Prochlorococcus marinus str. MIT 0912: one gene and its partner. The protein of the gene in region 1 binds, or shares a complex with, the protein of each later gene. Links are inferred from orthologs where the notes say so. Each region holds a gene or a part of one and is shown on either strand. Other genes may lie near its edges.

Region 1 (8,375 bases):
CTCATAACTAATGAGTAAACCTCTGTCTCTCTAATCCTCCGAGCAATTAATTCTGAGTATTGAGAACCAAAATCGAGAATTACGATTGCTGGATTACGTTTTTCATTTGAAATCATTGAAGCCATATCAACCTAATAAATCCTTGCAAAACATTCTTATCAAATAGAATAATTACCAGCATAGGAATGTGCTTATCACTTAAGAATTAACCCTAAAGAATTTATTTGTTTCACACCATCAAAACCAGCCCAACGAATTTGCCTTTTACGATCAAACAAAACAGATCCTATTTCCATTGATGACGACAAATATCGATTTACATAATTGCGGCTTTTAATTTCAATTTCTTTAGCCATCCTGCCCCAAATCAAAGATACGGCCTCAGGATTGCGCGCCTCAAGTGTTAGTAAAGCATTTTCCACAGAGGTTGATTTGCTTATTAACTGAATCAACTCAAAAGAAATATCTTCTCTTACAGCAAGTGAAGTGAGAATCTCAATCCTTCCATCAGCGAGATGGTGATGGGTATGAAAAATGCCTCCAGAGAGTTTTATCAACTTTCCATGATAACCAAATAACAAAAGTTTTTTCACACTATTTTCTGCAGCAGCAACAAGAAGAGGACCTAACCAATTACCCGTTTTAATAATTTGATGAGCTGGAAGTCCAAATTTCAATGCTAAATCTCTTCCATTTTCACCAATAACAAAAATCAGACATCCATCAAATGTTGATTTAGTACAAATATTCTGCAAAATCTCCTCACAGTTTTTCAACTGATCAGGAGAAGCACTAATTTGAGCCTCAGCCTGTGTCCCAATGAGGGACAATCCATCTACAACTCCAAATGCTTCGTTACTTGTTCTTAAAGCAAGATCTTTTCCTTCAGGTAAAACAATCTCTACTTTGATTGAAGTGCCTTTAGGTAAAAGGGGGTATAGGTTTATACACAACAAATCACGTGCAAACTTAGATATGCATGGCTGGTCGGATGATTCATATTTACCTACTCCATAACCGGCATGGAAATCAAGCCAAGAGGGAAAACCATTTTCAACAATCTTTTCAGATTGACAACTTGATTGACTGAATTGAATATAGGCCCATATTTCTAGTCCTCTTGTTATGTCAAGAGGTAAGCCAGACTGACAGTGACTGACCGCTAAAGATCTCTCACCATTATCAAGTAACGAAGAAGAACAAACAGGTACATTAATTGATTTTTTTTCATTTGGTAAATCAATTATTTCAGTATCTCTGAATTTATTTCCAATAAGAATATTTGTTGCAGACTTTGCAGCTGCAACCACCCAAATTGGAAGAGTAAATTTATTCAAATCATTGGAAGAGCTGACGATAGAGGAAATTCCCTAAATAATTTTTTAAAATAATAATAATCTAGATCTAAATAAGTAAATGCAGGACAAACTCAATCTAATGATTCCTGGACCAACACCGGTACCAGAAAATGTTTTGAGTTGTATGAGTAAACACCCAATCGGTCATAGGAGTGGAGATTTTCAAAAAATTGTTCAAAGAACAACTGAGCAACTGAAATGGCTTCACCAAACAACTTCTGACGTACTAACAATTACTGGAAGTGGAACAGCCGCAATGGAGGCAGGAATAGTTAATACATTAAGCAAAGGTGATCGAGTTATCTGTGGGGATAATGGAAAATTTGGCGAAAGATGGATAAAAGTTGCAAAAGCATATGGGCTAGATGTGCAAGTCGTAAAAGCTGTTTGGGGAGAGCCTCTGGATCCAAATCAATTCAAAAGGATTCTTGAAGAGGATACAAATAAAACAATTAAAGCTGTAATTTTAACTCATTCAGAAACTTCAACTGGAGTGATTAATGATCTTAAAGCAATTAATAATGAAGTAAAAAACCATGAAAAAGCTATAACTATTGCCGATTGTGTAACAAGCCTTGGAGCATGTAATATTCCAATGGATGAATGGGGAATTGATGTAATAGCTTCAGGTTCTCAAAAAGGTTACATGATTCCACCTGGGCTTAGTTTTGTTGCTATGAGCAAAAAAGCATGGGAAGCAAATGAGCAATCAAATTTGCCTAAGTTTTATTTAGATCTAAAACAATATTTAAAAGCAGCTAATAACAATAGTAATCCTTATACACCTGCAATAAATCTATACTTTGCTTTAGAAGCATCACTAACAATGATGCAAAAAGAAGGTTTAAATAATATTTTCAACCGTCACACTCGTCATCAAAAAGCGACACAAGAAGGCATAAAAGCAATGGGTTTAAACTTATTTACAAACGAAAGTTTTGGGAGTCCAGCAATAACAGCTGTTAAGCCTGAGAATGTAGATGCTGAAAATATAAGAAAAACAATAAAGAGTGACTTCGACATACTCCTTGCAGGAGGTCAAGATCATTTAAAAGGAAAAATCTTTAGAATTGGTCATTTAGGATTTGTAAATGATAGAGACATTATTAGTGTCATATCCGCTTTAGAAAGCACACTTTCTAAAATGGGAAAACTAAATACCCCAATTGGCCAGGGTATTGCAAAAACAATTGCAGTATTAAATAAAGAATAATATTTTAGACATCGCTTAACTAATTATCTAGTTTTGATTAAATGAAGCACTTGAGGCCCAACCCCACTGGCCATTCTCTCTTTATCAAGTGCTTTTAAAATAAAAACAGCGCATGATTGTAAATCTCCCTCATCAGCATGAACTGAAGCATTCTTAAAGAAATAACCAGCCTCTTTTAAAAATGCTTGTTTTTTTACCTGTACTGCATTCATTATGAAATTTGTAAGTACAAACAATTTTTGTTAAATCACTATATCAAAAGATAGATAATTTAGTCATATAAAAAAATAAGGGGTTCAAAGTTTAAAATCTAATTAATCGATTTTTAAAAGGCTTTTTTTAATTCAAAGATCATAAAAGATAAGTAATAAAACGGAACACTAATACAAACAGGAGCTAGACAGGAGAGAGAAAAATAGATAATTTAAAATTGAAAATTCTCTGAAAATCATGCCAATTGGGATAAAGCAAAATTTCTTACCAATTTCATTAATTTGTTTAATGTGCGGTTCTACTTTCGGATTAAAAATTAATGCAGCAGTCACAAACGGAGCAGACATATATTGCTTTATGAGGAATGGGGGCAACAGTCATGAACCTAGCTGGGCAGCAGCCTATCAATTTATAAAAAATAAAAAACAAGGATTATTCAAAACTTCTCCAAAACAAGCTGCTTCATTAATTGTTGAAGAAGTAGTTCAAGATCCAATAAAATATGAAGATTGCATCAATTATTTAGGTGATCTATATACAGGTGAGTCAAGCCCCGTAGGATCTAGTGGAAATAAAGAATTAGAAAATGAAATAAATTCATTAACAGAGAGTAAAGAAAAAAGTCCTAAAGGCAAATATATAGATCGTTATGATTATTAATTAAATTTATATAAGTACAAAAGCGTCACGCTATTTCTTTATCAATTAAGAAATAAATATAATAAAATGTCAAAATGCAATTTTCGATACATTGACTTATTAGTCTATCAAGGCAAAATTCAACTAGTTAATTAATACGTATGCACAATAGGGACGCGGTTTTCTTAGAAGATCTCTGCCCAAAGCTACGTGACAGAAGATGGCGCAAGTCATTACATGAATACACTGGTAAAAGCTGCATTTATTGCGGAAAAAATTCAGAATCCATTGACCATATTTTACCTAGAAGTAAAGGTGGATTAACCATCACTGAAAATTGTGTACCTGCCTGTCTTTCATGCAATGGAAGCAAAACAGACAATGATGCTTTTGAATGGTACAGAAAACAACGTTTTTATGACCCAAGACGCTCTATGGCGATACGAGCATGGACAGAAGGAGACATTCGTTTAGCTTTAAGGCTTCTAAAATGGGCTAAGCCTAAACATAGTGAAGCTTTTGAGAGCTCAAAATCTCGATTGAATGAAGATATTTCTTGGCAAGCAGCATAAAGTTCTACCAAACTTGACAAGCTAAAGAAGAGTTATATTTTTCACATGTAGACGCTAAATCAGAAGACTTTTCAGGTACAACAACAATACAAAGAAGAAAGAAAATTGAAGCAAGCAAGGGTTTTATTAAATGCTGCTTTTTCTTTTGAACAGATAATCCTTTATGGTTACATAATTTACTAGCATCATTAATGGAATTCAGACTAGGCTTTAAATAAGAAGCAATCATGACCAAATAATCAACATAATACATTTGTACTAATGATTCAAGATATTGTCAAGCAATTGGATCCTCTACCGCCTAAATCAAAAGTAATCATATTTGGTGGCGGATTTAGTGGTCAGAGAATCGCAAGTGTAGGTAGAACTTTAGGAGCAAAAGTTTTGTGCAGCAGGAGGAAAAAAAAGAGCAGAGGAGCTGATTTCATATTTAATACCGATACGGAAGTCTCTAATGAAATTTTCGAGGGAGCAACCCACGTTTTAAGTTGCATCCCCCCCTTATCAAGTGGAGAGGACCCAGTACTCAATCAACTCAAAACACAATTACTAAATTCAAAAAATTTAAAATGGGTTGGTTACTTGTCCACTACTGGAGTCTATGGAGATACGAAAGGAGATTGGGTAAATGAAAAGTCATCACCAAATCCTCAACAAGAGAGAAGCATTCGCAGATTTTCCTGTGAAAAACAATGGTTAGAAACAAAACTTCCTGTTCAAATACTTAGATTGCCAGGTATTTACGGACCTGGAAGATCTGCATTTGAAAGCCTTCTAACAGGAACAGTCAAAATGGTCGATAAGCCTGGTCAAGTTTTTTCAAGAATTCATGTTGATGATATTGCTGGGGCTGTCTTATTTTTAATTAATCTCTACTCGCAAGGAAAAAATCCATCCATTGTTAACGTATCTGATAACTTACCATCAAATAATCTTGAAGTTATTGCTTTCGCAGCAAAATTAGCTCAAAAACCTTTACCAACGTCAGTACCTTTTGAAATTGCAAAAGAAACGATGAGCCCAATGGCATTATCTTTTTGGCAAGAGAATCGAAAAATTGATAACAAGTTATTATGCAAAACACTTGGTTATTCTCTAATTTATCCTAATTTTAAATATGGCTTAAAGGATTGTTTCTCAAAATTAGACATGAATTAAAAATCTTTATTTTCCAGATTAGATTTATTCACTTTTCTTTTTAAAAACTCGTGTAAGTTTAATGAATAATTAAAGTCTAATGAGATAAATCCAATATCATAAAACAACTTACTAAAAGTTATTATGCCAACCTTTACTGAAAGCCTTTACTAAGCTAAACAACTAAAAATCACTAAACTCATCACATATGGAAGAATTTAAAACAGTAAAAGATAATAAAAATAAAATTATTATTTCATTAGGTGATCCCGCAGGAATTGGGACTGAAATAACATTAAAAGCTCTTGGTTCTAACTACTTAAATAAAAAAATAAAACCTTTACTAGTAGGATGCAAAAATAATATTTATACAACTTATTCAAAGTTAATTAAACATGGGATAAATAATATTCCAAATCCAAATAATCTTGACATTATTGATATCCCTTTAAACAAGAAAGTTATTCCAGGAGAAGTCAATAAATATACTGGATCAGCAAGCTTTAAATGGCTATTTAATGCAACTAATTTACTTTTAGATGGGAAATCTAAAGCGCTAGTTACAGCGCCTATTTCAAAAATTGCTTGGCATAAAGCTGGTCATGAATTTGCAGGACAAACTGAATTATTAGGGAAATTAACTAATAAAAGAACATCTATGCTGTTTACAGCTCTATCACCAAATAATGGATGGAGATTTAATACTTTATTAGCTACAACACATATACCTCTTAATAAAATAAATGATTCTTTAACAAAAGAATTGATTAGATACAAATTAGATACCTTATTAAATTTCTGTCGTAGGTTCAAAGAGGAACCATTATTACAAATAGCTGGTTTAAATCCACATGCTGGTGAGGAAGGGAAAATTGGAATAGAAGAAAAAAACTTAATTATTCCTGTTTTAAATGAATGGAAATTAGATAATCCAAACATTAAAATTATTGGTCCTGTACCTCCAGATACCTGCTGGATTTCATCTATAAATGCATGGAATGGCTCCTCAAGTGCTAATAATGCACCCGATGGAATACTTGCGTTTTATCACGATCAAGGTCTCATACCTGTCAAGCTGATTGCATTTGATGAGGCTATTAACACAACTCTTGGGCTCCCTTTTGTAAGAACATCGCCTGATCATGGCACTGCTCTTGATATTGCAGGTAAATTTAAGGCAAGAGAACAAAGCATGATTGCTGCACTTAATAATGCTTGGCTTCTTTCACAATAAATACAACTTTTAGACAGGTTTTAATCTCATTAACACTTGACCAAACTCTACTGGTGTTCCATTCTCAACAAGAATTTCTATTACTTCACCACTGACCTCTGACTCTAATTCATTCATTAATTTCATTGCCTCAAGAATACAAACGGCTTGGCCCACACTGATTCGCGATCCAATTTCCACGAAAGGGGGCTCTTCTGGCCCTGGGGCGCGATAGAAGGTACCAACCATAGGAGCAGTAACTTCAACCAGGTCAGAGCGTGATCCAGGTACTGAAGGAGGAGGTGTGCTAGGCACAGGAGAAGCCTCAATTTTACGTTGAGGTGGTGGTGAATCAATCTCTGCCGAAGTAATTTTCTTTTGAGAAGTTATTAAATCTGAAGAAGTCCCAAGATTACGTTTAACTTCCAAGCAAAAGTCTTCTCCCTCAAGGCGAAACTCTTGAATATCGCTCTCAGCTAAAGTTGCAAGCAAGCGATGAAGCTCTTCGTGATCAAGATTCATAGTCATTGTGTTTCTCGGCCTAGATAACTGTCATTTCGAGTATCTACTCGAATTTTCTCACCAATTGAAATAAATAATGGGACCATTACTTGGGCTCCTGTTTCCAAGATTGCAGGCTTTGTCCCTCCTGAAGCAGTGTCACCTTTAACGCCAGGATCAGTTTCTTTAATTTCTAAAACAACTGAGTTAGGCAATTCAACTTCAAGAGGTTTTTCATTCCAAGACACTACATTAACCTCCATCCCTTCCTTTAGATATTTCCTACTTTCACCAATTTGTTTAGCTGTTAATCGTGTTTCTTCATAAGAAGTCATATCCATAAATACAAAATCATCTCCATCCATGTATGTATGTTGCAACTTTGATTTCTCCAAAAGAGCTTGTGGAACCATTTCCCCAGCTCTAAAAGTTTTTTCGACAACACTACCGCTAACAACAGCTTTTAATTTAGTCCTGACAAACGCAGAACCCTTACCAGGCTTGACATGTAGAAATTCAATAACACGCCAAACTGCACCGTCTAACTCGATAGTAGTGCCAGTGCGAAAGTCGTTACTTGAAATCATTCACACAAAAGATACCAATCGATCATAAGTCTGTGCCAAAGTCATGCAAAACATAGAAGTAACATGGCAAAAAAGATTTGCATTCTTGCGCTGATAACAATCCTATTTTCTTTGAGCTCTCCATGGATTGACACAGCTGCTGCAAGCCTTCCAAATGGTAATCGACTAAAAGATCCTTATGCAATCTTAAGAAATTCTTTACCGATTGACCAAAAAGAATTACGTGAATTACAAAACAAACTTGAAGATACCAACGATGATCTTCGAGGAAGTAGATGGTCAGCTATCAACAAAGCCACCTCGAGAAGTCAATTTTTAGTAAGTAATAGAAAAAATCAAATTCTTGATTCAATACCAGAAGAAAATAAAGAAAAAGCAGTTAATCTGCTCTCTAATTTAAATGAAGAACTTGATGAATTAAGACAAATAGCAAACGAAAAAAATAAAGTTTCATTCCTTGAAGTCAGACGTCAAAGTTTAAAAACAATTGATGATATAGAGTCTCTTTTAATTACAAATAATTTTCCATATAAAATACCCAGTGAATATGACAATTTACCAAGACTTTTAGGGAGAGCAAATGTAGAAATTAAAACTTCAAAAGGAAATATGGTTGCGATCATTGATGGTTATAATGCTCCTCTAACAGCTGGTGCGTTTATAGATCTTTCTTTGAAAGGTTTTTACGATGGTTTACCAATTAATAGGGCTGAAGAATTTTTTATTCTTCAGACTGGAGATCCTATAGGAGAAGCAATCGGCTACATAGATCCTGATAATAATGAGTTAAGAAAAGTTCCATTAGAAATAAGAACACCGAATTTGGAAGATACACTTTATGGTGAAACTTTTGAAGAAGTTGGCCTTTATACTGAAACCCCAGCACTTCCATTTGCAACTTTAGGAACACTTGGCTGGGCGCACTCAGATTCAGATTTAAAT
Region 2 (2,866 bases), 1.2 Mb from region 1 along the record:
TCTTTCTTTAATTGAAGTTGAATTTATCGCGCTTAAAGAATGAGTTGGACCAATCAACCAATGAATCATGTCAAAAGCATGGGTGCCTAACGCACCCAATACTCCTCCTCCAGAATCTTCATCTGAATACCAATTCCATGGTCTATCTGGATTAGCTCTGCTACTCATTAGCCAATCTAGTTTTACAAAATATGGGTCATCTAATTTCTTTTCGTTAATTATTCTCTTTGCTTGCATGAATAGTGGAACCGCTCGATATTCGTAATCGACAGCAATTTTTAAATTTCTTTTGAGAGCATTTCTTTGAAGCTCTTTTACCTCTTCAGAATTTAAGCAAGTTGGCTTTTCAAGTAAAAGATGTTTTCCCGCTTTGATTGCCTCCATTGCTAGTTCGTATCTAGGCGCTGGAGGAGTCGCTATGATTATTCCCTCAACTTCAGAATCATTTACCAAATCCTTCCAGCTCTCAAAAGCACAAAGATTGTGCTTTTGAGAGGCTTCTTTAAGCCTTTCTGGCCGGGGATGCCACAATCCCACAAGCTCAATATTCTTATTAGATAATGATGCAGGAATATGAACACTTTCACCGAAACCTAGTCCTGCAATTGCAATGCGAAGCGGATTTTCTGTATTGATCATTCTTTTAAATAATTGATGAGTTTAAACATTTTCGCAGCTATCTGAAATCAAATCATCTAATAGTTTATCCCCATTAGCGTCTTCCCATTTTGCTGATAAATTCTTTTTACCATTAACTGAAATATCCTTGAATTTATTAGTCATACAATTGATTTTCATTATATAAATATTCTCCTCTATTTCCTTTGAAGTAATAGAGTCAATTTTTATGTATTTTGTGGTTAGTTCTATTATTCCTTTTTTTTCAATATCAATACTATCTATATCTAAATATTGAACTCCCGCAGGCGCTCGACTAACTTCAACCCAATTAGTATTGGCTCCATATGCTTTATTCTTGCTATTTAATAAAATTACTAATATTAATACTAATATATTCAAGAGAAAATTAAATTTATTTGTGATCTTTTGATTTATATTAAGCATTAGTTTGTAACTTTGCCTCTTCTGTCTTATGTAATCGAAGTATCTTTGCCAAAGTTTCTTTAAGTTCTGTTCTTGGTACAATGGTATCTACGAAACCGTGATCTTGAAGATATTCTGCTGTTTGAAAATTATCAGGAAGTTTTTCTCTCAGTGTTTGTTCAATTACTCTTCTCCCTGCAAATCCAATAAGTGCTTTGGGTTCTGCAAGTATTAAATCTCCAAGCATGGCAAAGCTAGCAGTAACTCCTCCTGTGGTGGGATGTGTAAGCAAAGGCATATAGAGCAACTGTGCATCTCTATGTCGTTCAAGCGCTCCTGAGATTTTTGCCATTTGCATCAGACTTAACATACCTTCTTGCATTCGCGCACCACCCGAAGCGCAAACAATTAGCAATGGCAGCTTTTCTTTAGTTGAATGTTCGATAAGTCTTGTGATCTTCTCCCCTACAACAGATCCCATTGAGCCACCCATGAATCTGAAATCCATTACGGCTAATGCCATCGGAATAGAATTAACCTCGCATGTCCCTGTTAATACTCCATCTTTAAGTCCAGTGCTTGCTTGACTTTCTCTGAGCCTATCTGCGTAAGCTCGTCGATCTTTAAAACCTAGAGGGTCAACTGGAGTTAAATGATTATTGATTGATTTGAACGTATTTGGATCAGAAATTATTCTTATTCTCTCTTCGCTATCTATCCGATTGTGGTGATTGCAGTTACTACAGACGCTGCAATTATCTATTAAATCTTTTCTATAAACTACTTGTCCGCATTCTGGGCATTTTTCCCATAGCCCATCACTTTCTTCAGATTCCTGAGTGACTTTGCCTACAAATTGGCCTTTCCTTCTATCAGCAAACCAGTCGAATAAGGACACTGCTTTTCTGTGATTGAATTTATTTAATTTAATACCTTGTGTACCTTTAAAGCTATTAGAAAATTTAAATCTTATCTATAATCCATGAAAAAAATATCCCAATTGATAGAAATGGCGCAAACGGAAATTGTTGAAATGGCTTTAATCTTTTAGTAATTTTTCCATATAAACTATATATAGCTGATAATAAAAATGAAATGCATATTGATAAAAAGCTCAGTTCAATACCAATCCATATTGTACTAATAGAAGTGAGTTTTATATCACCCATACCTAATGAATTTATTCCAAAAATCTTATAACTTGTATAACTTATTGAATACATTATTATAAAGATAATAATCATTGAAAAAGAATTATTCAAAATTAATTCTTTAACATCTATTTTTTCGTTTGATAAGCCTTGATATAGCAAGTAAACAATACCTATTATGGCTAACAGACTTAGTTTGTTTTCACTAATTAGCATTGTGTTTATATCTTCTATCGATATAGAAAGCAAAATATATAAAAGTATAAAAGTAAAGAATATGATAATCACTATTAATTATTAACTTTATATATTAAGAATAGATATTATTAGCTTGAACTGATTGATTTTGTTATCCGGCCGCTTTTTTCTCTTCTATCATTTTATGAATAATAGGTGTAAGAATAAGCTCCATAGCAAATCCCATTTTCCCTCCGTTAACAACAATACTTGTAGGACTTGACATGAAGGAATCGTGTATCATTCCTAATAAGTACTGGAAGTCAATTCCCCATTTTTCTCTTGAACCTTTTCTAAAATGGATAATTACAAAACTTTCGTCAGGTGTAGGTATGTTTCTGCAAATAAATGGGTTTGACGTATCAATTGTAGGTACTCTTTGGAAGTTGATATCTGTTCGACTAAATTGTGGGCATATGTGATTAATGTAATCA

What was found.
Region 2: the proteins of accB (region 1) and accD are in contact, whole or in part, in a solved structure (PDB 8UXZ), measured with the Escherichia coli proteins. The link is inferred for Prochlorococcus marinus str. MIT 0912 from one-to-one orthologs.

What each region holds. Positions count from the first base shown.
Region 1 is NZ_CP114783.1:1,355,095-1,363,469, reverse strand. What follows is about bases 5,125-8,095. They hold accB (acetyl-CoA carboxylase biotin carboxyl carrier protein), read right to left. Parts: upstream 6,874-8,095; coding sequence 6,376-6,873; downstream 5,125-6,375. Other genes in these bases: O5640_RS07800 (peptidylprolyl isomerase), read left to right, coding at 7,497-8,095; efp (elongation factor P), read right to left, coding at 6,870-7,433; pdxA (4-hydroxythreonine-4-phosphate dehydrogenase PdxA), read left to right, coding at 5,341-6,366; O5640_RS07820 (SDR family oxidoreductase), read left to right, coding at 5,125-5,153. In the rest of the region: guaA (glutamine-hydrolyzing GMP synthase), read right to left, coding at 1-125; cobalt-precorrin-5B (C(1))-methyltransferase CbiD, read right to left, coding at 195-1,337; O5640_RS07845 (pyridoxal-phosphate-dependent aminotransferase family protein), read left to right, coding at 1,417-2,571; O5640_RS07840 (hypothetical protein), read right to left, coding at 2,595-2,783; O5640_RS07835 (DUF6554 family protein), read left to right, coding at 3,073-3,444; O5640_RS07830 (HNH endonuclease), read left to right, coding at 3,585-3,995; O5640_RS07825 (hypothetical protein), read right to left, coding at 4,000-4,224; more of O5640_RS07820, read left to right, coding at 4,257-5,124; more of O5640_RS07800, read left to right, coding at 8,096-8,375. UniProt on the Escherichia coli protein: This protein is a component of the acetyl coenzyme A carboxylase complex; first, biotin carboxylase catalyzes the carboxylation of the carrier protein and then the transcarboxylase transfers the carboxyl group to form malonyl-CoA.
Region 2 is NZ_CP114783.1:196,113-198,978, forward strand. It holds accD (acetyl-CoA carboxylase, carboxyltransferase subunit beta), read right to left. Parts: upstream 1,943-2,866; coding sequence 1,058-1,942; downstream 1-1,057. Other genes in the region: O5640_RS01005 (Gfo/Idh/MocA family protein), read right to left, coding at 1-639; O5640_RS01010 (hypothetical protein), read right to left, coding at 661-1,065; O5640_RS01020 (prepilin peptidase), read right to left, coding at 2,007-2,483; O5640_RS01025 (phosphoribulokinase), read right to left, coding at 2,545-2,866.